DNA from 4 places in the Allobosea sp. 01N443 genome. Region 3 is predicted to be linked to each of the others. Evidence: riboswitches for the same ligand, from Rfam matches in the RefSeq annotation. Region 3 holds a riboswitch; each other region holds the start of a gene.
The links. A riboswitch is a leader RNA that binds a small molecule or an ion and turns the genes downstream of it on or off. The one in region 3 is predicted to bind cobalamin.
Positions count from the first base shown of each region.

Region 1: it holds a riboswitch for cobalamin, as region 3 does, so the genes downstream of both, AC1DRP_RS08790 (CbtB domain-containing protein) here and AC1DRP_RS06545 (TonB-dependent receptor plug domain-containing protein) in region 3, are expected to answer to the same signal.
Region 2: it holds a riboswitch for cobalamin, as region 3 does, so the genes downstream of both, AC1DRP_RS15540 (ABC transporter substrate-binding protein) here and AC1DRP_RS06545 (TonB-dependent receptor plug domain-containing protein) in region 3, are expected to answer to the same signal.
Region 4: it holds a riboswitch for cobalamin, as region 3 does, so the genes downstream of both, AC1DRP_RS15530 (ribonucleoside-diphosphate reductase subunit alpha) here and AC1DRP_RS06545 (TonB-dependent receptor plug domain-containing protein) in region 3, are expected to answer to the same signal.

Region 1 covers NZ_JBFTRC010000022.1:6,823-13,043, reverse strand. The annotation lists gene cobN (cobaltochelatase subunit CobN) at 1-1,295, opposite strand, end outside; gene cobW (cobalamin biosynthesis protein CobW) at 1,299-2,348, opposite strand; gene AC1DRP_RS08800 (DUF1636 family protein) at 2,353-2,742, opposite strand; gene AC1DRP_RS08795 (CbtA family protein) at 2,792-3,532, opposite strand; gene AC1DRP_RS08790 (CbtB domain-containing protein) at 3,545-3,775, opposite strand; cobalamin riboswitch at 3,763-3,945, opposite strand; gene cobU (bifunctional adenosylcobinamide kinase/adenosylcobinamide-phosphate guanylyltransferase) at 4,086-4,610, shown strand; gene cobO (cob(I)yrinic acid a,c-diamide adenosyltransferase) at 4,624-5,235, shown strand; gene cbiB (adenosylcobinamide-phosphate synthase CbiB) at 5,339-6,221, opposite strand, start outside.
Region 2 covers NZ_JBFTRC010000054.1:17,546-21,213, reverse strand. The annotation lists gene AC1DRP_RS15545 (FecCD family ABC transporter permease) at 1-986, opposite strand, end outside; gene AC1DRP_RS15540 (ABC transporter substrate-binding protein) at 995-2,023, opposite strand; cobalamin riboswitch at 2,300-2,509, opposite strand; gene AC1DRP_RS15535 (ribonucleotide-diphosphate reductase subunit beta) at 2,600-3,668, opposite strand, start outside.
Region 3 covers NZ_JBFTRC010000014.1:50,948-57,168, reverse strand. The annotation lists gene AC1DRP_RS06545 (TonB-dependent receptor plug domain-containing protein) at 1-1,695, opposite strand, end outside; cobalamin riboswitch at 1,816-2,016, opposite strand; gene ccoS (cbb3-type cytochrome oxidase assembly protein CcoS) at 2,034-2,210, opposite strand; gene AC1DRP_RS06535 (heavy metal translocating P-type ATPase) at 2,207-4,414, opposite strand; gene AC1DRP_RS06530 (FixH family protein) at 4,420-4,944, opposite strand; gene ccoG (cytochrome c oxidase accessory protein CcoG) at 4,979-6,221, opposite strand, start outside.
Region 4 covers NZ_JBFTRC010000054.1:11,585-16,213, reverse strand. The annotation lists gene AC1DRP_RS15530 (ribonucleoside-diphosphate reductase subunit alpha) at 1-1,759, opposite strand, end outside; cobalamin riboswitch at 1,878-2,079, opposite strand; gene cobF (precorrin-6A synthase (deacetylating)) at 2,263-3,024, shown strand; gene AC1DRP_RS15520 (efflux transporter outer membrane subunit) at 3,445-4,629, shown strand, end outside.

The DNA of each region.
Region 1 (6,221 bases), on a different contig from region 3:
CGGCTCTGCCTTGGCTCGTCCGGGATGACACTCTGCGCGGAGGGGCCGACATCGTATCCGGTCTGCGCCAGCAGTTCGCAAATGGCCCCGACGCTGGCTGGGGTATCGAGCCCGACTGCAAAGCCGGCCCGTCCTCCGCGCGCCGGGTAGTCGGACATGACCAGGGCGAGGTTGCGCTCGGCAGCCGGCTTGCCGGCCAGCGCGATCCAGCCTGAGGCGAGATCGGCAAGGGCGGCGACACCATCGCGATCAGGAACCAACCGGCGGCTCGTCAGGCCGGTCCTGCTGTCCGTCATCTCGGCCTTGAAGGCGACGGGCAGCGCCCCCAACCGTCCGTCGAATTCAGGCAGCGCCACCTGCATGGCGAGGTCGGCCCCGGAAAGCCCGCGCGGCGAGGCCTCCCAGGCGTCGCGCGGGCTGCCGACCGGCACGGCCTGCAGGATCGGGCAATCGGCGGTGTCCAGCACGAAATCGGCGCTGTTGCGGGCCGAGAACGCGGTGGTGGTGATGATGGCGGCGGGCTTGCGCGCGGCGATCAGGGCCGCAAGTTCGCCGGTGACGGCCGGGTCCTTCAAGCTCGTAAGGGCCAGAATCAACGGGGCATGGCCGCGCGCACTCAGCGCCTCTGCGATCGCCTCCGCCATGGCGGTGTCTCCGGCGGCGACGCTGGAGCGATAGACCAGGATCGGGACTAGCGCGTTCGCGACGGGGCGCTGTGAGAGCGCTTCACGCCATGCGAGCGGAGCACCGCCCGCACCAAGGGCGAAGAGCGCGGGCAAGGGAGTGGGCGCGAGGTCCGAAGCATCGCTTTCGCGGCGAAGGAACGCATCCACCCGTCCAAGCAGCCGGTGCATATTCTCCGCACCGCCGCCGGCGCGGAAATAGGCGAGAAGCTCCGCCGCGAAATGCGGTTCGACGGTGCCGTACTCGGCCAGCCGCTCATCAGGCCGGTCGTCGCCGGGCAGCACGACGAGCGGTATCCCGCCCCGTCGGCAGATTTCCGCATGCTGCTCGATGCCGTAACGCCAGTAGTCCAGCCCGCCGAGACAGCGGATCAGCACGAAGCGCGAATGCGCCACCGTCTTCTCGACGAGAAAATCGACGGAGAGCGGGTGTTTCAGCCGGCGCAGCGAGGCGAGCCTGACGGCGAGCTCGCTTGCGCCGGCCGCGGCCGTCAGCGCCGAAAGGTCGCTGTCGGCGAAGGAGAGCACCAGCACATCCCCTGGCGGCAGGGCGAGATCGACGGCGTCTTCGCCGTCGTCAAGCCTGATCTCGCTTGAGGGGAGGAGGTGCATGGCTCAGCCCGCGAGGGCGGCCTCCACGGACTTGCGATCAAAGCCCTTCAGGCCAATCACCACGAGGCGACCATCCTTGGCTTCGCCGGCCGCCCAGGCGCGGTCGTAATGATGGCTGACCCGACGCCCGACACCCTGGACGACGAGCCGCATCGGCTTACCGGGAATCGCCGAAAAACCCTTCAGGCGCAGCACGCCCTCGGCCTCCGCGGCCCTGGCAACGCGGGCCGCCAGCTCCTCGGGCGATGTCGCCGCGGCGAGAGCGAAATCGAGGCTTTCGAAATCGTCGTGGTCGTGGTCCTCGGCGCTCTCATGGTGAGAGGGGCGTCCAGCGAGATCGGCCTCGGCAGCCGCGTTGAGGCCAATAATCAGGGCGGGCTCGACCTTGCCATGGGCCGTCTCGACGATCTTGATCGCCTTCGGCAGATGCGCGGCGATCTCGGCCTTGACGCGTTCGCGGCCGGCCGCATCGACGAGGTCGCTCTTGTTGAGCAGGATCAGGTCGGCGCAGAGGATCTGGTCCTCGAACACTTCTTCGAGCGGGTTGTCGTGCCCGACCGCGGCATCCTGCGCCGCCTGCGCAGCGAGAGCGGCGGGATCATCCGCGAACTGGCCATCCGCCACGGCCGGACCATCGACCACGGCGATGACACCATCGACCGTGACACGTGACCGAATGGCCGGCCAATTGAACGCGTTGACCAGCGGCTTCGGCAGGGCAAGCCCCGAGGTCTCGATCAGGATGTGTTCCGGCGGGTTCGGCCGGTCGAGCAGCTTTTCCAGCGCTGGCACGAAGTCGTCGGCGACGGTGCAGCAGATGCAGCCATTCGGCAGCTCGACGATGTCCTCCGCGGTGCAGCCGGAAATGCCGCAGCCGTCGATGAAGGAACCGTCGAAGCCGAGATCGCCGAACTCATTGACCAGCACGGCGATGCGCTTGCCCCCTGCATTCTCCAGCAGGTGCCGCACCAGTGTGGTCTTTCCGGCCCCGAGGAAGCCGGTGATGATCGTGCAGGGGATCTTGCCCAGCGAGCGGGCTTGGGGAGCGTTCATGATCTCATCCTTGTTGGCGCGCCGGGAGAGGCGGTACGCGCGCGACCACGCCCTTGCGGAACGAAGCGGGTCTTTCTTTCCAGGGAACGATACCGTTTGCGCTGGCTGCAAAGCTTGCAGCTGCGTCAACGATTTCGGCGATATGGGTGTCTGCGTCGAGATCGCCGATCAGATAGGTCCATTTGCCGTCGGCCGCCAAGGCGACGGTGCAGGGGCGATTGCAGACCGCGAGGCAGTCGACGGGTTCGACCGGAAGCGTCCCGCCGTCGCGCGCGATGCGTTCGCGCAGCGCCTCGGCAAAACCCAGTCCGGGCTGGTCGTAACCCTCCGGCAGGTCCGCCCGCGCGCGCCGGCAGGCGACGCAGACGAAAATGGTGACATCGCCTTCGGGCATAGGCCGGTTCCTTTGCTTCCGGCGCGATCCCGGGGGATCGCGCTCAGCGTCAGGCCTTGGCCGGGGCTGCGGCACGGCGCGTCGCCCAGGGCCAGAGCACGCCGACGGCAAAGCCGGTAGCGAGCCAGAGGGCAGCCTGGAGCGCGAGCGAGAGCGCGGCGAAATGCGCTGCGATTTCGGCCGGGACCTTGCTCTCCGGGGCGGCGGGATGTGGTGCGCCGATCAGATGCGGGACGAGCATGGCAAGCACGGCAAGTGCCCGCAGCCAGCTCGCCTCCGTCCGCAGGAAGACCCAGAGGCCGCCGGCGGTGACGAGCGCGGTGGCGATCCACCAGGTCTGGCGGTGGAGCAGTTCGGCTGACGCGCTGCCGGGCAATTCCGGTGCGAGCCCGGTCGCCGGCACGAGGCCGAAGGCCAGGAAGCCGCAAGCCGCCCAGATCAGTGCGGTCCGTTCAGTGATGGCATCGCCCGCTGCGATCATGCCGCCGAGCAGCAGGGCGGCAAAGCCGATCGCGGTCGCAATGGTGACGATGGTGGTGAAGGCCGTGCGCTGCAAGCCGTCCTGTGGCTTCCACTCGGCGTGGTCGGCTGCGTCGGCGCCGCCATGGGCAAGGACGATCCTGGCATCGCCGGTGAAGCTGGCGTGCTGAAGCTCGGCTGCGCGCAACGCCGTCTCAAAGGTTTCCGCCTTGAGGATCAGCGGCGTGGTGGTGACATGCTGGAGTGCTGCGACCAGGAGCCCAGCAAGAAGCCCGGCCAGAAGACTGACCGTGAGAACACGATTGACCATGTTGCCTTTCCCTCAGTGGCAGGGAAAGGCGAGGGTGTGGCGCGTGTCGTGGGCTGCGTTGTGAACGCTGGTCGAATGGGCGAAGCCGACGGTGAAGATCAGGGCTGCGCCGAGTGCCAGGGCAGCTGCGACAGCCTTGACGCGCTCGGATGCGCTGGCCTGGGTGGTGATCGAAGCCGTATTCGTCGTCATCTCGGTCTCCTTGGCCACCCCGCCGGCAGCCCGCTGGATTGCATCACTCATCGACGGCAGGTCTCCTGGCTCGCGGGTCCGGATCTCTCGCCGCCTTCCCGGGACAATCCCAGTGGCCGATGGCGCGAAACTCGCCGCTTACAGTTGCGGGGGCAGCCGCGGTATCGCACCGCGTTCCCTTTTCACCTCCTTGCAGAGGCACCGTCGGGGATGATCATTAGCCATCTGCACGGTGCTGTGCAATGCAGCGATCGTGATTGCGAGCGCAGTGAAGCGATGTGATCTCTGATGGCCTGTCCCGGCTTGTTTCGCTTCGCTCGCCAGGTCCGTTCCTTAGGCTGATCTTCCCTGGGTTGAGATTTTGGCAGTGGCAGCGATCCTTTCCCCTCTTACCCTCGTTCTGGGCGGCGCCCGCTCCGGCAAGAGCCGCCATGCCGAGGCCCTGATCGAGATGGTGCCGGCGCCCTGGATCTATCTCGCCACGGCGCAGGCCTATGACGATGAGATGCGCGCCCGGATTGCCGAGCACCGCGCCCGCCGGTCGCAGGATTGGATGACCATCGATGCGCCGCTGGCCCTGGCGCAGGCGATCCGCGCGGTTCCCGCGGGGCAACCTGCCCTGGTGGACTGCCTGACGCTCTGGCTGACCAACGTGATACTGGCAGAGCAGGATGTGGCGGCTGCAAGCCGGGAACTGGTCGAGGCCTGCGTTTCGGCACGTGGCCCGGTGGTCCTGGTTTCCAACGAGGTCGGGCTCGGTATCGTGCCCGAGAATGCGCTCGCCCGACGGTTCCGCGACGAGGCGGGGCGGTTGCACCAGATGCTTGCGGCGCGGGCCGACCGGGTGATCTTCATGGTCGCCGGTCTGCCGATGCAGGTGAAATGAGCAGGAGGTTCCGATGACGATCGATGCTGACGAGGCCGCCCGCCACAAGGCCAAGATGGAAAAGCGCAAGGCGGTGCAGGATGCCGAGGTCGCCGCCAAGACGATCGAAAAGGGACTCCTGATCGTCAATACGGGGCCAGGCAAGGGCAAGTCGACCGCCGCCTTCGGATTGATCCTGCGGGCTCTCGGCCATGACTGGCGCGTCGGGGTGGTGCAGTTCATCAAGGGCGCCTGGGCGACAGGTGAACGCAAGGCGCTCGACGCCTTCGGCGATCGCATCGTCTGGCACACGATGGGCGAAGGCTTCACCTGGGAAACGCAGGACAAGGCCCGCGACATCGCTGCCGCCGGGCGCGCCTTCGCCAAGGCCAAGGCGTTGATGGACGATCCGGAGATACGCCTGCTCGTGCTCGACGAACTCAATATCGCGCTGCGCTACGACTATCTGCCGCTGGCGGAGGTGGTCGAGACATTGGCGAGCCGGCGCCCTGATCTGCACATCGTCGTCACCGGCCGCAATGCCAAGCCCGAGTTGATCGCCGTCGCAGACCTCGTCACCGAGATGACGGTGGTCAAGCATCACTTCGCGGCGGGCGTGAAGGCACAGGCCGGGATCGAGTTCTGAGGCCAGGGCATCGACCCGAAACGTGGATCGCAGCTTTCGGGAAAGTCGAAGCAAACACAGAAGGTGAGATCGTCGTTCCCGATGCGATGCCCGGTCCGATGAACTAGAGGGCGAGCGCGGTGACGGCCCCCGCAACGGCGAGCCCCCACAGCAGCAGACACGCCCTCCGATAGAGAGCGAGCGCCCGCCGGATATCCGCCGCTTCCGCTTCGGCCCGGCCGTCCCCCATCCACCCGTCGTCGACCCTGACATCGCCATAGACGCGCGGGCCCGCCAGCCGGAGGCCGAGCGCACCTGCCATCGCGGCTTCCGGCCAACCGGCATTGGGCGAACGATGATGGCGGGCATCGCGTCGGACAGCTCGCCACGCATTGGCGGGGTCTGACGTTTTGTCGAGTGCGGCGGCTGCGGTCAGCAGCAGCGCGGTGAGGCGAGAGGCGGGAAGGTTGACGAGGTCGTCGAGACGCGCCGCCGCCCAGCCGAAGGCGAGGTGGCGCGGTGTCTTGTGGCCGATCATCGAATCGGCGGTATTGATCGCCTTGTAGAGCGCGCCGCCCGGCAGGCCGCCGACGCCGAGCCAGAAAGCCGGAGCGACGATCCCGTCCGAGAAATTCTCGGCAAGGCTTTCGATTGCGGCGCGGGAAACTCCGGCTTCGTCGAGGGTTTCGGGGTTGCGGCCGACAATCATCGAAACGGCGATGCGTCCGCCTTTGAGCCCGTCCCGCTCCAGTCCTTCGGCGACCCGTGCGACATGCTCGTGCAGGCTGCGCTGTGCGATGAGGCTGGAGGCGACGAGCGCGAGGGGCAGCCAGCCCAGCGGGCCGAGGCCGCGGCAGAGCAGGGTCAGCCCCCATGAGATGGCGAATGTGGCGGCAAGCAGCAGCGCGAGGGCGAGGCCGCCGGCCGCCTTGCGCACGATGAAGGAGGCGCGCTCGCGATTGAGCATCCGGTCGAGCCGGGAGATCAGCGCACCGATCCAGGTGACG
Region 2 (3,668 bases), on a different contig from region 3:
GCCGGGGCGCCGAACAGCGCCGTCACGACGCCGATCGGCAGAATCTGCTGCGGCACCAGCGTCCGCGACAGGATGTCGGCAAGAATCATGAAGATTGCACCGATGATCAGGCATGCCGGGAGCAGCCGGGCATGGGCTGGGCCCGTCAGGAAGCGCGCGGCGTGGGGTATGACGAGACCGACGAACCCGATCGTGCCGACGATACTGACCATGGTCGCTGTCATGACGGCCGTCGTCACGAACAGCACGATGCGCACGCGGGTCACCGCCACGCCCAACGCGGCCGCGGCATCCGCGCCGAAGGCGAACGCATCGAGCGCCTTCGTATGAAAGATGCAGACAGCGAAGCCCGCGAAGGCCACTGGCGTAGCGAGCCAGACATCGGGCCAGCGCACCCCCCCGAAATTACCGAGAAGCCAGAACATCACGCCGCGGGCCTGTTCGGCACTGGCCAGCGTGGTGACGATCGTCGCGGTCGCCGCATTGAACAGCTGCGATCCGGCGACGCCTGCGAGGATCACGCGGTCGGTCGCGCCACCGGCCCCTGCGGCGAGCAAGGCAACGATGACGAGCGCAGCAATGGCGCCGAGGAAGGCACCGCCAGATATGCTGAGCGCAGCACCGCCGAAGCCCAGGATCATCACCGCGACCGCACCCGTCGAGGCTCCGGCCGAGATACCGAGGATATAGGGCTCTGCGAGCGGATTGCGCAGCAGCGCCTGCAGGATTGCCCCCGAAAGCGCGAGCGCTCCTCCGCAGAGGGCCGCCACCACAGCCCGGCTCAACCGGTAGTCGAAGATGACGCCCTGCTGGATCGCGCTCACGGGGTAGTCGAGATCGAACAACCCGTTGCCCAGGGCCCTGAAGACCGTGGCAAGCGGGATCGACATTTCGCCGATCGTCACGGCGAGCGCGATCGCGAGTATCAGCAGGACGAAGGCGAGGATCGCTACTGCGCCCCTCGCCAACCAGTTGGGCCGAACCACTCCATGGCTCACTTGGTGAGGCCGAAGCTCTTGATGCCGTTGGCCAGCGCCTCGATGCCGTCGATCGTATCAAGCCCGGCCCTGGTCGCGCCGACATCCATGATCACGATCCGCTGCTGCCGACTGGCGTCGAGCTTGCTCGCAACCGCGTCGGTCTTGAGGAAGTCGAGCTTGAGATTGATGTCATCTGCTGGGAAACGCCGGCGATCCATCTTGACCACGACGATGACGYCAGGGTTGGCGGAAGCGACGGTCTCCCAACCGACCAGCGGCCATTCCTCGTTGGTGGTGATGACGTTCCGGGCGCCGAGCTTCGACAGGATATAGGCAGGCACGCCATTCTTGCCGGCCAGGAAGGCGTCGCCCTTGATGTCCTTGCTGGAGAACCAGACCACGACGGGGACATCCTGCGGCTTGATACCGGCCACAGAAGCGACCGCCTTGTCCTCGCGGGCCTTCAATTCGGCGACCAGCGCCTCGGCGCGATCGGAGACGTCGAAGATCTGCCCGAACTCGCGAATATTGCGGTAGACGAGATCCATCGTGAACATCTGCGTGCGGACGCCGTCGCCCGGCCCGGAATTGTCCTTTCCGACGCAGTCGGTGGGCGAGACATAGGTCGGCACCTTCAGCTTCGCAAACTGGTCGCGCTTGCCGACGATGCCGTTGGGGCCGATATGCCATTCGAACATCGCAGTCACGAGGTCGGGTTCCTGGGCGACGACGGCCTCGAAACTCGGATCGTTGTCGGCAAGCCGCTTCACCTTGGCGTTGACCGCCTCATAGGGCTTCGCGACAGGGCTGAACCACACGGCTGTGCCCACGACCTTGTCGCCGAGCCCGAGCGCGTAGAGGATCTCGGTCTGCGTCTGTCCGACCGCCACGACGCGCTTTGGCGCCTGGTTGAACGTTATCGTCTCCCGGCAATTCTCCAGCGTCAGCGGATACTGCGTCGGCGCGGCCAAGGCCGCTCCGGACATCGACATGCCGATGGCTGCGACGAACGAAAGGCAAGAAAGGCGTGCGGCGCTGCGCATTGAAGTCTCCGATAGCGTCGAGCGACGGCATGCGTCGCGAGGCTCGAGGGCCTCGCACGGCCGATCCTGTAATGCAACAATATTACAATTTTGATAGACTGCTCGACGAGTCTGCGTCAAGCGCTCTGCCGCGGCTGCGACCGCGTGGTTCGGCATCATGGACATGGAATTCATCGCTCCCCGAGATGACGAGCCGGGAGCTTGAGCGGATCGGTTCGGGGGTGCGGGTCTACGACCTGCCGCCGACGCAAATCCCCCCGGACACCCCGCCCGAAAGACGCTTCTGCGATCAGGGCAGGTCTCCTGGCTCGCGGGTCAGCGCTGGCTTCGCCCGGCCTTCCCGGCGTGAGAGCGCCAGTGGACGTTGGGAGAAGAGCTCGCCGCTTACAGTTGCGGGGGCAGCCTCGGATTCGGCGCAGGGCGCCTCACCGAATTCCCTCTTAGCTTCGGGCCTGGACCCGAGGAACCTTGATCGCGGCCGACCATAGAGGGGCCCAAGGCGGCGTCAAGCCGCAGGCACCGACCACACCGCCTGCTGATGGAGCCCTGCAGCGAGACGGCTCCATCCTTCTCAGCTCACTCCCAGCTCAGAGCGCCGCCGTTCTGGTATTCGATGACGCGGGTCTCGAAGAAGTTCTTCTCCTTCTTCAGGTCCATCGCCTCGCTCATCCAGGGGAACGGGTTTTCCGTTTCCGCGAAGACCGGCGCGAGGCCGAGCTGCGCGCAACGGCGGTTGGCGATGAAATGCATGTACTGCTCGCAGAGCGCAGCATTCAGGCCGAGGAAGCCGCGCGGCATGGTGTCCCGGCCATAGGCGGCCTCGAGTTCGGCAGCGTCGCGGATCATGCCGCGCAGCTCGTCCTGGAAGGCCTTGGTCCAGAGATGCGGGTTTTCGATCTTGATCTGGTTGATCACGTCGATGCCAAAATTCAGGTGAATGCTCTCGTCGCGCAGGATGTACTGGTACTGCTCGGCGATGCCGACCATCTTGTTGCGTCGGCCGAGCGACAGGATCTGGGCGAAGCCGGTATAGAACCACATGCCCTCGAAGATCACGTAGAAGGCGACGAGGTCGCGCAGGAAGGCCTGATCGGCCTCGGGCGTGCCGGTCTCGAAATCGGGATCGTCGAGATGCTGGGTGTGCTTCAGGGCCCAGGCCGCTTTGTCGGTGATCGAAGGCACCTCGCGATACATGTTGAAGAGTTCGCCCTCGTCGAGGCCGAGACTCTCGACGATGTACTGGAAGGTGTGGGTGTGCACCGCCTCCTCGAAAGCCTGGCGCAGCAGGTACTGCCGGCATTCCGGATTGGTGAGATGACGGTAGATCGCGAGCACGATGTTGTTGGCGACGAGGCTTTCCGAGGCCGCGAAGAAGCCGAGATTGCGCTTGATCGTGCGGCGCTCGTCCTCGGTCAGCCCGTCCTTCGACTTCCACAGAGCGATATCGGCCTGCATCGAGACCTCTGTCGGCATCCAGTGATTGTTGCAGCCGGCGAGGTATTTCTCCCAGGCCCATTTGTACTTGAGCGGCAGGAGCTGGTTCACATCGGCGCGGCAGTTGATCATCCGCTTCTCGTCGACGCTGACGCGGCCGCCGGAGCGATCGATCTCGCCGAGGCCGGTGGCATCGGCAGAGGTTCCGCCG
Region 3 (6,221 bases):
AACCGGGGTCCAGCTCGCCGTCACGCTGGCCTTGTGACGGGGACGGCGCAGCAGTTCCTGCCGGGCGATGTCGTCCTTGGCGATGGTGAAGGTGTAGTCGGCCCGCACCTTGAACTGCGGCGAGATTTCGAGCGCGGTAAAGGCCTCCACCCCCTTGGTCGTGGCCTTGCCGATATTGGCATAGGAGTTCCGCGCCACGTTGGTGACGATCAGGTTCTCGATGTCGTTGTGGAAATAGGTGGCGCCGAACCGGACCTTGTCATCGAGGAGAGGCTGCTCGAAGCCAAGATCCCAGCCGCGGCTTTCTTCCGGCTTCAGGTTGGGATTGCCGAAGAAGTTGAAGGCCGGGCGAGAATCGCTGAAACGCTCGCTCAGGGTCGGGGCCTTGAACCCCGTGCCATAGCTCCCCTTCAGCTTGGTTTCGATTTCCGGCACGATATAGGCTGGCGCGAAGCGGTAGGTCGTGTGGCCGCCAAAGGTCTCGTCATCGTCGTAGCGGATGTTCGAGACCATGAAGAGCCGGTCGCCGAAATTCGACTGGAGTTCGGCAAAGGCGCCCGTATTGCCGTTGGATGCCGTGAGCGCGCGGGTTTCCAGCCGTTCGCGCTCGTATTGCAGACCCATCACCAGGGTCTGCCCCTTCATCAACTCAAGGTCGCCGCGCCAGTCGACCTTGGTGCGCTCGCCGAGATTCTCCGTCGGCAGGCCGAGGATACCAATCGCATTCGGCGTGCGGCCGGTGCGGTCCTGATTGCTGTAGGACAGGCCGAAGCGATTGACGAAGCGCCCACCAAGCGGATCCCAGACGACCTCTCCGCGGGTGAAGGCCTGCTTGTAGTCCTGGCTGCTGCGGAAGCTGCTGGGCGTGCTCGGAAAGCCGGAATCGCCGGTGAAGAGCAGGTAGCCGTCAGTGTAGCGGCCGACCCAGTTCAGCGACAGCGTATCGGACAGCGCGACGCCGAACCGGGCCGAATAGGTCCAATTGTCGTAGGAATTCGGGTTGACGCGGCGCCCCGACGGCACGAGCCCGGGAGGCGTCACCGGGGTCGAATCCGATTTGAAATGGGCGATGCTGAGGGCGTAGTTGAAGCGGTCATCGCCGCCGCTGAGGCCGACCGACTGGTTGAAGGTGCCGTATGAGCCGGCCTCGGCTCGGGCCGTGAGCTTCGGCGGACCCTCGCCACGCTTGGTGGTGATCGAGATGACGCCGCCCAGCGCGTTGGCGCCGTAGAGGCCGCTTTGCGGTCCGCGCAGCACTTCGATGCGCTCGATGTCGTCGGTCAGCATCGAGCCGAAATCGAAGGAGCGGTTCGGGGTCGACGGGTCGTTGGCCTCGATGCCGTCGATCAATACCTTGACGTGGTTGGAGTTGGTGCCGCGGATGAAGACCGAGGTCAGCCCGCCCGGCCCGCCGGTCTGCACGATATTGAGGCCGGGAACGGCGGCGAGCGCCTGCGGCAGGGTCCGGCGCTGCTCGCGCTCGATATCGCCCGCGGTGATGACGGTCACGGAATTGGCGATCTCGCGCGCTGGCGTGGGTCGCGTCGTCGCGCTGACGACGATTTCGTCGAGGGCAATCGATTCGGTGGCTGACTGGGCGGAGGCCTGGCTGGGGGGGAGGGAGCCGGCGGAGACAAGGAGCGGCAGGGTGATGAGCAGCCGGCTGCGCCGGGCAACCTTGGGAGGACGGATCACGATGGAACCTCGGGCGTTGACGTCTGTGGCACGTCACCGCGAACGCGAGGCCCCGTCCGCTGCCCTTAGCCAGCGTGCAGTTCAACAAGCGATCGAAACACCCCGTCCGAACGTGTTCGCGTGTGACCACGGCTGACGGCAGGTCTCCTGGCTCGCGGGTCGGTGCCTTGTCGCCGCCTTCCCAGGTCCGAGGGCCCCAGTGGCGTGTGGCGAAAGGCTCGCCGCTTACAGTTGCGGGGGCAGCCACGGCATTGAATGGCGAACCATCCGCACCGCATTCCCTTTTGATCCCCTAAGGGAACCGTCGCTGGCGAGGTAAGGCCGGAACGGCCGCTGCGTCAATGATCGTTGGTGCGGGTGTCCCCAGGCGAACGCAGGTCGTCATCCCTCAAAATGCGCCAGCTCGGTCCCTCGAGATCGCTGAACTGGCCGGTGCGCATGCACCAGAAGAAGGCCGCCAACCCCAGCAGTCCGAGACCGAGCGCCAGGGGGAACAGGATCACCAGGATATTCATGACGCCACTCCCGTATTCTGCCGCGACAGGCCGCGTCCCGCGCGCAGCGCGTTGAGCGTGACCACCAGTGACGATCCCGACATCGCGACGGCTGCGACGAGCGGCGTCGCGAAGCCCGCGACGGCAATCGGCACCGCGACGGCATTGTACAGCACCGCAAACCAGAGGTTTTCCAGCATGAGGTTGCGCGCCCTGCGGGCGATGCGCAGGCTGTCGGCGACCGGCATCAAGCTGTCGCCGATGAAGACAATGTCGGCCGAGGCCTGCGCCAGGTCGGTCGCGCTGATCGGCGAGATCGAAACATGGGCCTTGGCAAGGGCCGGAGCGTCGTTGAGCCCGTCGCCGATCATCAGCACCTTGCGCCCCTTGGCGCTGAGCCGGTCGAGCGCCTTGAGCTTCTCGTCGGGACGCAGGCCGGCTTCGGCCTCCGTGATACCGAGGGCCGAGGCGACCGGCGCGACAGCTTCGCTTCGGTCGCCGGAGAGAATGCGGATCTCGAGGCCGAGACCGCGTAGCGCGGCGATACAGTCGCGCGTCTCCGGCCGGATCTTCTGATCGACCGCGAAGATGGCGCATTCAGTGCCATGGCGCCAGGCGATCAGGGAGGCTGAGGGATGGCGCGCGGCGACGATGGCGGCTTCCGCCCCGGCCTCGCAATAAGCGACGCTGCCGAGACGGGTCTCGATCCCATCCACAATCGCGCTCAGGCCTGCGCCGTGATTTTCGCTGACATCGCTCGCAGGAGCAGGATGGCCGGCGGCACGGGCGATGGCGCGGGCGAGAGGGTGGCGGCTCGCGGCTGCCAGCCTGCCCGCCGCCTGCAAGGTTGCGGTATCGATCTCAGCGCCATTGACCAGATCGGGGTCCGGCAGGGTGAGGGTGCCGGTCTTGTCGAAGACAGCGACATCGGCTTCGGCCAGGCGCTCCAGCGCATCGCCCTGTTTCAGCATGACCTTGCGCTTGAACAGGGCAGACGCAGCAACGACCTGCACGGCCGGAATCGCCAGCCCCAGCGCGCAGGGGCAGGTGATGATCAGGACGGTGATGGCGATGATCAGTGCTTCGGGCCAGGGCAGGCCGAAGGCCATCCAGCCCAGCAGGGTCGCGAGCGCCGTGGCGTGGACGAGAGGGGCGTAGACCCTTGCCGCCCGATCGGAAAGCTTGACATAGCGGGAGCGGCTTTCGACCGCGCGCGCCATCAGGGCATCGATCTCGTCGAGCAGGGTGCCGCTGGCTGCGGCTTCGACCTTGACGGTCAGGGCCCCGGAGAGGTTCACGGTGCCGGCATAGACCTGCGCGCCGGCCATGACGGCATGCGGCAGGGTTTCACCGGTGACGAGGCTCTGGTCGATTTCGGAGGAGCCGGTCTCGATGATGCCATCGACACTGACGCGCTCGCCCGGCTGGATCAGGACGCGGTCGCCGGGCACGATGGCCGCGATCGGCGTCACCATCGCCTCGCCATTCGGCATCAGCCGGGTCGCGGTTTCGGCCTTCAACGCGGCAAGATTGCCAGCGAGGTCGCGCGTGCGGCGGCGCATCAGCTGGTCGAGATAGCGCCCGATCAGCAGGAAGAAGATCAGCATCACCGCGCCGTCGAAATAGGCATGCTCGGCGTGATTCCAGGTCACCACCACCGACATGCCGAGCGCGAGCACGATGCCGAGCGTGATCGGCACGTCCATGTTGACGGCGCGGGCGCGCAGAGCCCGGAGCGCACTCTCGAAGAAGGGGCGGCCGGCATAGGCGGCGGTTGGCAGGGCAATCAGCGCCGAGAGCCAGTGAAAGAAGTCGCGCGTGACCGGATTGATGTCGCTGCTATTGCCCGACCAGACCGAGACGGAGAGCAGCATGATGTTCATCGAGGCGAAGCCGGCGACGCCGAGATAGCGCAGCAGCCGCCTTTCCTCGCTTGTGTCGTCCTCACGGCCGGAGGCGGGCAGGAAAGGGTAGGCCTTGAAGCCGAGCCGGGAGAGGCGCTCGATCACGGCCTCTGGGCGCAGTACGCCTTCCGTCCATTCCACCGTGACGCGCTTCAGCGCGAGATTGACCCGGGCGCTGAGGATACCGGTCTCATGGGCAAGGCCGTTCTCGATCGCGTGCATGCAGCCGGCGCAGCGGATGTTCTCCACCGCGAGTTCCATGCCCGCGACGCCGCTTTCGCGATGGCGGATGAAGACGGAGAGATCCTGCTGCGCGGCCATGAGCCTCACTCCTTCAGCATCATGCGGCTGCGGGAGGAGAAGGCCGGGTCCCGATCGCGCTTTGCCTCGACCACCAGGGTCCAGGCGCCGGCATGCAGCCCCGGCACCGTCGCGGAATAGTGGCCCGGGGCAGTTTCGGTCAGCGTCACCTCGCGGTCCTGCTGCCGCGTCGCCGGGTGCTGGAGCTTCGCCTCGACTGCGAGCCCTGTGACAGCTGCGCCCGCCTTGTCCTTCAGCAAGAGCGAAACGACCGCGTCGGCGCCGGCACGCACGACCTCGCTCTGGGCCAGCCAGCCGCGTGCGGCCTGGGCCTGCATGCGCGCGATCTCGCCGTTGAAGCGCTGGCTGGTCTCGTAGGCGCTCTTCACATCGGCGCCGGGCATCGTCCGGATGGCCGAGACCATCATCACGCCATTGACGCCCGCGACCACGATGAAGAAGCCGATCATGCCGAAGAGCACGGCACGCCCGCTGAGCTCGAAGGGCCGGCGCCGAGTTGGCGCCGGTGGGGCTGGAAAATCGATCGGCATGATGAAGCCTCCGCAACAGGTCATGATGCGTTCTCTAGGGAGCGATGAAATGATCCCCGGCGGTCACGACCTCTCCGGCGAACAGGTCGGATGCGGTGAAGGTGATCGTCTGGGATTTGTCGAGAGGAATGCCGGCCGGCACTGTCACCAGCGCGCGGATCTCGCGCGAGGAATCGGGGTCGACCGTGATGATCGGGCGAAGATCGGCCGTCGCCTGGGTTCCGACGGTCTCGACCCGGATACCGGGCAGGCCGGAGACGGTGAGCGCGAAGGGACGGGAATCCGGGCGTTTGTTCAGCAGGCGGATGGTGTAGGCGTTGCGGATCGAGCCGTCGCTGAGCGTCACGAAGAGCGGGGTGCGCTCGTGCAGCACGGAGATTCCCGCCGTGCTGCGGGTTGCGAGCTGGTAGATCATGGCTCCGCCGACGAGCCCGATCAGCGCGGTGTAGATCAGGGTGCGGGCGCGGATCAGGCGATAGACCGGCTTCTGGCCAGCGATACGCCGCTTGACGTTGTCGTCGGTGTCATAGGCGATCAACCCGGCCGGGCGGTTGATCTTGAGCATGACCGTATCGCAGGCATCGATGCACAGGCCGCACTGGATGCAGTCCATCTGCGAGCCATCGCGGATGTCGATACCCGTCGGGCAGACCGCGACGCACTGGTAGCAGTCGATGCAATCGCCAGCCGGCTCGTTGGCGGCACGCAGGCGCGTGGCCTGCTTGACCGAGACGCGCGGATCGCCGCGATCGTAGCGATAGGTGACGTTGAGGGCGTCGTCGTCGGTCAGCGCTGCCTGGATGCGCGGCCAGGGACACATGAAGGTGCAGACCTGCTCGCGCATGATCCCGGCGAGCGCATAGGTGGTGAAGGTCAGGATGCCGATCCAGACATAGGCCGAGAGCGGAGCCGTGAAGGTCGCGAGTTCCCGCACCAGGGTTGGCGCATCCGCGAAATAGAGCACCCAGGCGCCGCCGGTCCACCAGGCGATCACGAGCCAGACCAGGTGCTTGCCGGTTTTCCGGGCGAGTTTGTCGGCGGTCCAGGGCCCCTCGTCGCGCTTCATCCGCTCGCGCCGGTCGCCCTCGAAGGCGCGCTCGACGGCGAGGAAGAGGTCGGTCCAGACGGTCTGCGGGCAGAGATAGCCGCACCAGACCCGGCCAGCGACGGCATTCATCAGGAACAGCATGAAGGCGGCCAGGATCAGCAGGCCGGTGAAGTAGTAGACCTCCTGCGGCCAGATCTCGATGAAGAAGAAATAGAAGCGGTTATTGGCG
Region 4 (4,629 bases), on a different contig from region 3:
GGTTCGAGGAATGCACCACGCCGGCATGCTGCTGCGGCGAGCGCAGGTTGCAGGCATCCTTGAAGGTCATCCAGGGATGGCCGGTTTCGAACAGCATGGTCAGCATCTTGCGCCAGAGATCGAGCGCGTTGAGGCGCTTGAACACCTTGATCTCGCCGCGCTCGGCCTTGGCTTCATAGGCCTCATAGGCCGCCTTGAACGGCTTGCCGTAGAGATCGTGAAGGTCGGGCGTCTCGTCGGGCGAGAACAGCGTCCACTGGCCTCCGGCGGCGACGCGCTGCATGAACAGGTCGGGTATCCAGTTCGCCGTGTTCATATCATGGGTACGGCGGCGGTCGTCGCCGGTGTTCTTGCGCAGATCGAGGAACTCCTCGATGTCGACATGCCAGGTTTCGAGATAGGCGCAGACCGCGCCCTTGCGCTTGCCACCCTGGTTGACGGCGATCGCGGTGTCGTTGGCGACCTTGAGGAACGGCACGATGCCCTGGCTCTCGCCATTGGTGCCCTTGATATGAGCGCCAAGGCCACGCACAGGCGTCCAGTCATTGCCCAGCCCGCCGGAATATTTGGCCAGCAGGGCGTTGTCCTTCACCGCTTTGAAGATGCCGTCGAGATCGTCCGGCACCGTGGTCAGGAAGCAGGAGGAGAGCTGCGGCCTGAGGGTTCCTGCGTTGAACAGGGTCGGCGTCGAGGCCATGAAGTCGAAGGAGGAGAGCAGGTCGTAGAAGGCGATCGCCCGGGCCTCGCGGTCGATCTCGCGGATCGCCAAACACATCGCGACACGCATGAAGAAGGCCTGCGGCAGCTCGAAGCGATTGCCTCGGACATGCAGTAAATAGCGGTCATAGAGCGTCTGGAAGCCGAGATAATCGAACTGGAGGTCGCGCTCCGGCTTGAGCGCAGCCGCAAGGCGGGCGAGATCGAAGCGTCCAAGCTCGGGATCGAGCAGCTCGTTGGCGATGCCGGTCTTCACATAGGCGTGGAGATAGTCGCCGTAACGTACTGACATTTCTGCATGAGTCGCCTGTTCCGGACGACCGGAGACGAAGCTCAGCGCCTKGCGGCGGAGCTTGTCGAGCAGGAGGCGAGCCGAGACCTTGGAATAGTTCGGTTCGGTCTCGACCAGGGTGCGCGCAGCCAGGATCGGCGCCTGCGCCAGCTCATCCTGACTGATGCCGTCATAGAGGTTGCGCTGCGCTTCGCTCAGCACGGCTTCAGCCGAGACGCCGTCGAGCCCGGCGCAGGCTTCGCGAATGACCGTGGCGAGGCGAGCCCCATCGAGCGGCACGAGCGCGCCGTCGGCTGCCTTCATGCGCAGCACCGGCGCGGAGGCGACCACAGGCTTCGCTTCCGCCTTGGCGCGGGCCCGTTCCTGGGCTCGTTCCTCGCGGTAGAGCACATAGGCGCGGGCGACCTTGTGGTGTTCGCTGCGCATCAGCGCGAGTTCGACCTGATCCTGCACATCCTCGATATGGAAGGTACGGCCGGCATCGGCGCGCCGCGTCAGCCCGGCGACGATCTGCTGGGTCAACTCCGCGACGATGTCGTGGATTCGGCGCGAGGCAGCGGCGCTGCTGCCCTCGACCGCCAGAAAGGCCTTGGTCAGAGCGACGCTGATCTTGGAGGCGTCGAACGGGGTGACGCTGCCGTTGCGGCGGATCACCTGGTAGCCCGGTTCCGCGGTCGATCGCGCATCGCTGCCTTGCGACGCGATCGGGCTGAACGTCTCAGGGCGGATGGTATCGGTCGCGAGGGACATCGGCTTTCAAACCCCAATCTGTAGGGGGCAAAGGCCAGGCGGAGTCGCAACGGAGAATGTCGCAGCGACGAGCGCCCGCAGACATGACCAAGCGATCCACCGGGACACCCCGCCCGAGGACGATTCTGCTGTCGCGGCAGGTCTCCTGGCTCGCGGGTCATCGCTCTTGTCCCGTCTTCCCAAGGCCTGGCGGCCTCAGTGACTGATAGTCTGGACAAGTACTCGCCGCTGACAGTTGCGGGGGCAGCGCCGGTTTCGCACCGGCTTCCCTCTTAGCTCTCGATCTTGCGACTCGAGAGACCGTGACCACCATATCTAGTGGCTATCGCGACAGTTCTGTCAACAGATTGCCACGGCCTATTCGTTGGCCTGTGAAGAGCGGGGAGTGGTCGAACTATGCGGCGATCGGCCTCGAGGGCGTCATGGCGCAGATGCTCGCGCTGTCGCCCCACGTGCTATGGCTGCCGAACGGTGGGCCATCTGAGCCCCGACTTGGAGGCCGAATGCGCAAGATCCTGATCATCGGAATTGGTGCCGGCAATCCCGACTATGTCACGGTCCAGGCGATCAACGCCCTCAACCAGGCCGACGTCTTCTTCATTCCCGACAAGGGGACAGAAAAGGCCGCGCTCGGACGGCTGCGGAAGGACATCTGCGAGCGCTTCATCGAACGATCGGATTATCGCCTGGTTCCGGTGCCGATCCCGGAGCGTGCCCCCGCCGGAACGAATTACCGTGGCAGCGTCGACGAGTGGCATGCGCGTATTGCCCATGACTACGAGGGCCTGTTCACGGAAGAACTCGGGGACGGTGAATGCGGAGCCTTCCTCGTCTGGGGTGATCCGACGCTCTATGACAGCACGCTGCGGATCGTCGAGCATATTCGCGCCAGGGGCTTCGCTCTCGAATACGATGTGATCCCGGGCATCAGCAGCGTGCAGGCCCTTGCGGCGCGACACCGGGTCGCCCTCAACCGGATTGGCGAGCCCGTGCTGATCACCACGGGACGCAAACTGGCGGAAGGCTTTCCCAATAACCTCGATAGTGTGGTCGTCATGCTCGACGGGGACCAGGCCTTCAAGAGTGTCGCGGGTGAAGATCTCGATATCTATTGGGGCGCCTATCTCGGCACCAAGGACGAGATTCTGATCGCCGGAAAGCTCTCGGAGGTGATGGGCGATATCGAGCGCATCCGGCGCGAAGCGCGAGAGGAAATGGGCTGGATCATGGATACCTATCTGCTTCGGAGACGCGACGAGGACTGAACGGCGCAATCCGCGCATGACGACAAAAGGGTCCTTATGTCTTCGATTGGCCCCGTCGGGTGGATTGCTCCATCGTGTCACTGTCGCGGTTCGCCGGGTTGTTTGCCCGGAGCGAAGAAGGAGAGCCATTGCGCCGGACCACCCGATGGCCGATCTCAGCCGTCGAGAGCGCGGCGGATGGTATCGCGGCCGCGCTGGCTGCCGGATCAGCCCGAGTTGGTTCTGGCTCAGACGTCGATGAACCGCTTTCGCGGGGCTGGCGCCTTGCAATTCGCGAGGCCGCTTTGTAGGCGTTCACGATCGCCAGAGATCGGCACTCCGCGGGGTCTTCGTCTTTGGAATCATTCTGAAATACGGCGCCTATGACCGCCGATCTGCGCTCTTTCCGCCTGGAATGGAAAGGTCGCCAATGCGGCGGACATGGACGGGATGCACTCTCGCGACAGGCTGATATCGGATTGGACGAGGCTGCTCGCGCTGCCCGTTCTGCTCTGCCTTGGCGCCTGCTCGGTCGGCCCCGACTACGTCGCGCCGACGCAGGATCTGCCCACCCAATGGAATGGCGCCGCTTCGGCTGCGCGGCCTCCCGCTCGGTCGGAGTGGTGGCGGCAATTCAAGGATCCTGTGCTGGATGGGCTCGTGACCGAAGCGGTTGCAGGCAATCTCGATGTCGCCCAGGCGAAGGCGCGGATTCGCGAAGCGCGAGCGAGCCGGGTCCAGGCGATCGCGCCGCTGTTTCCTCAGGTCAATGGTTCAGCATCGGCAACGCGTTCGCGTTACGCCACAAGCTCCGATTCAGGGGGCGGCAACGGCATGAGCAACAGCTTGCGCGCGGGCTTCGACACCTCCTGGGAGCTCGACATCTTCGGCGGGCGCGACCGCGCCGTCGAAGCCGCGACCTATGGCGTCGATGCCGCCGACGATGATCTCGACGGAGTACTGCTGACGCTCATTGGGGATGTCGCTTCGGCTGTCATCGAGGCGCGCGGCTACCAGGCGCGCATTGTGCTTGCCAAGCGGACGGTCGAAACCCAGCGGGTGACCGAGGCACTGACGCGGGTCCGCTTCCAGGCCGGCGATGTCTCGGCGGTCGATACGGCGAGGGCGGTGGCGCAGGTCGCGAGCACCGAGGCGCAGATTCCGGCCCTTGAAACCGCGCTGTCGCAGACCCAGCACCGTATCGCGGTGCTGGTTGGCCGCCCGCCATCCGCTATGGGCTCGCGCTTGACCGGCGCTGCGAAGGTGCCGGCGACGCCCGCGCCACCGCAAGCCGGCGTCCCGGCGGACGTGCTGCGCAACCGGCCGGATGTCCGGCGGGCCGAGCGCAGTCTCGCCCAGGCAACGGCACGGATCGGCCAGGCCGAGGCGGTTCGCTACCCTTCCGTGAGCCTGACCGGCAATATCTCGACCTCGGCGCTGAAGCTCGGCGACCTCGCGAAGAACAGCGCGATCGGCTGGTCGATCGGCCCATCGCTGAGCGTGCCGATCTTCAATGGGGGCGAACTCGCGGCCGCGGTCGATGTGGCGCGCGCCCGGCGCGACCAGTCGGATGCGGCGCTTCGGCTCGCTGTGCTGAGCGCCCTGCAGGATGTCGAGGACGCACTG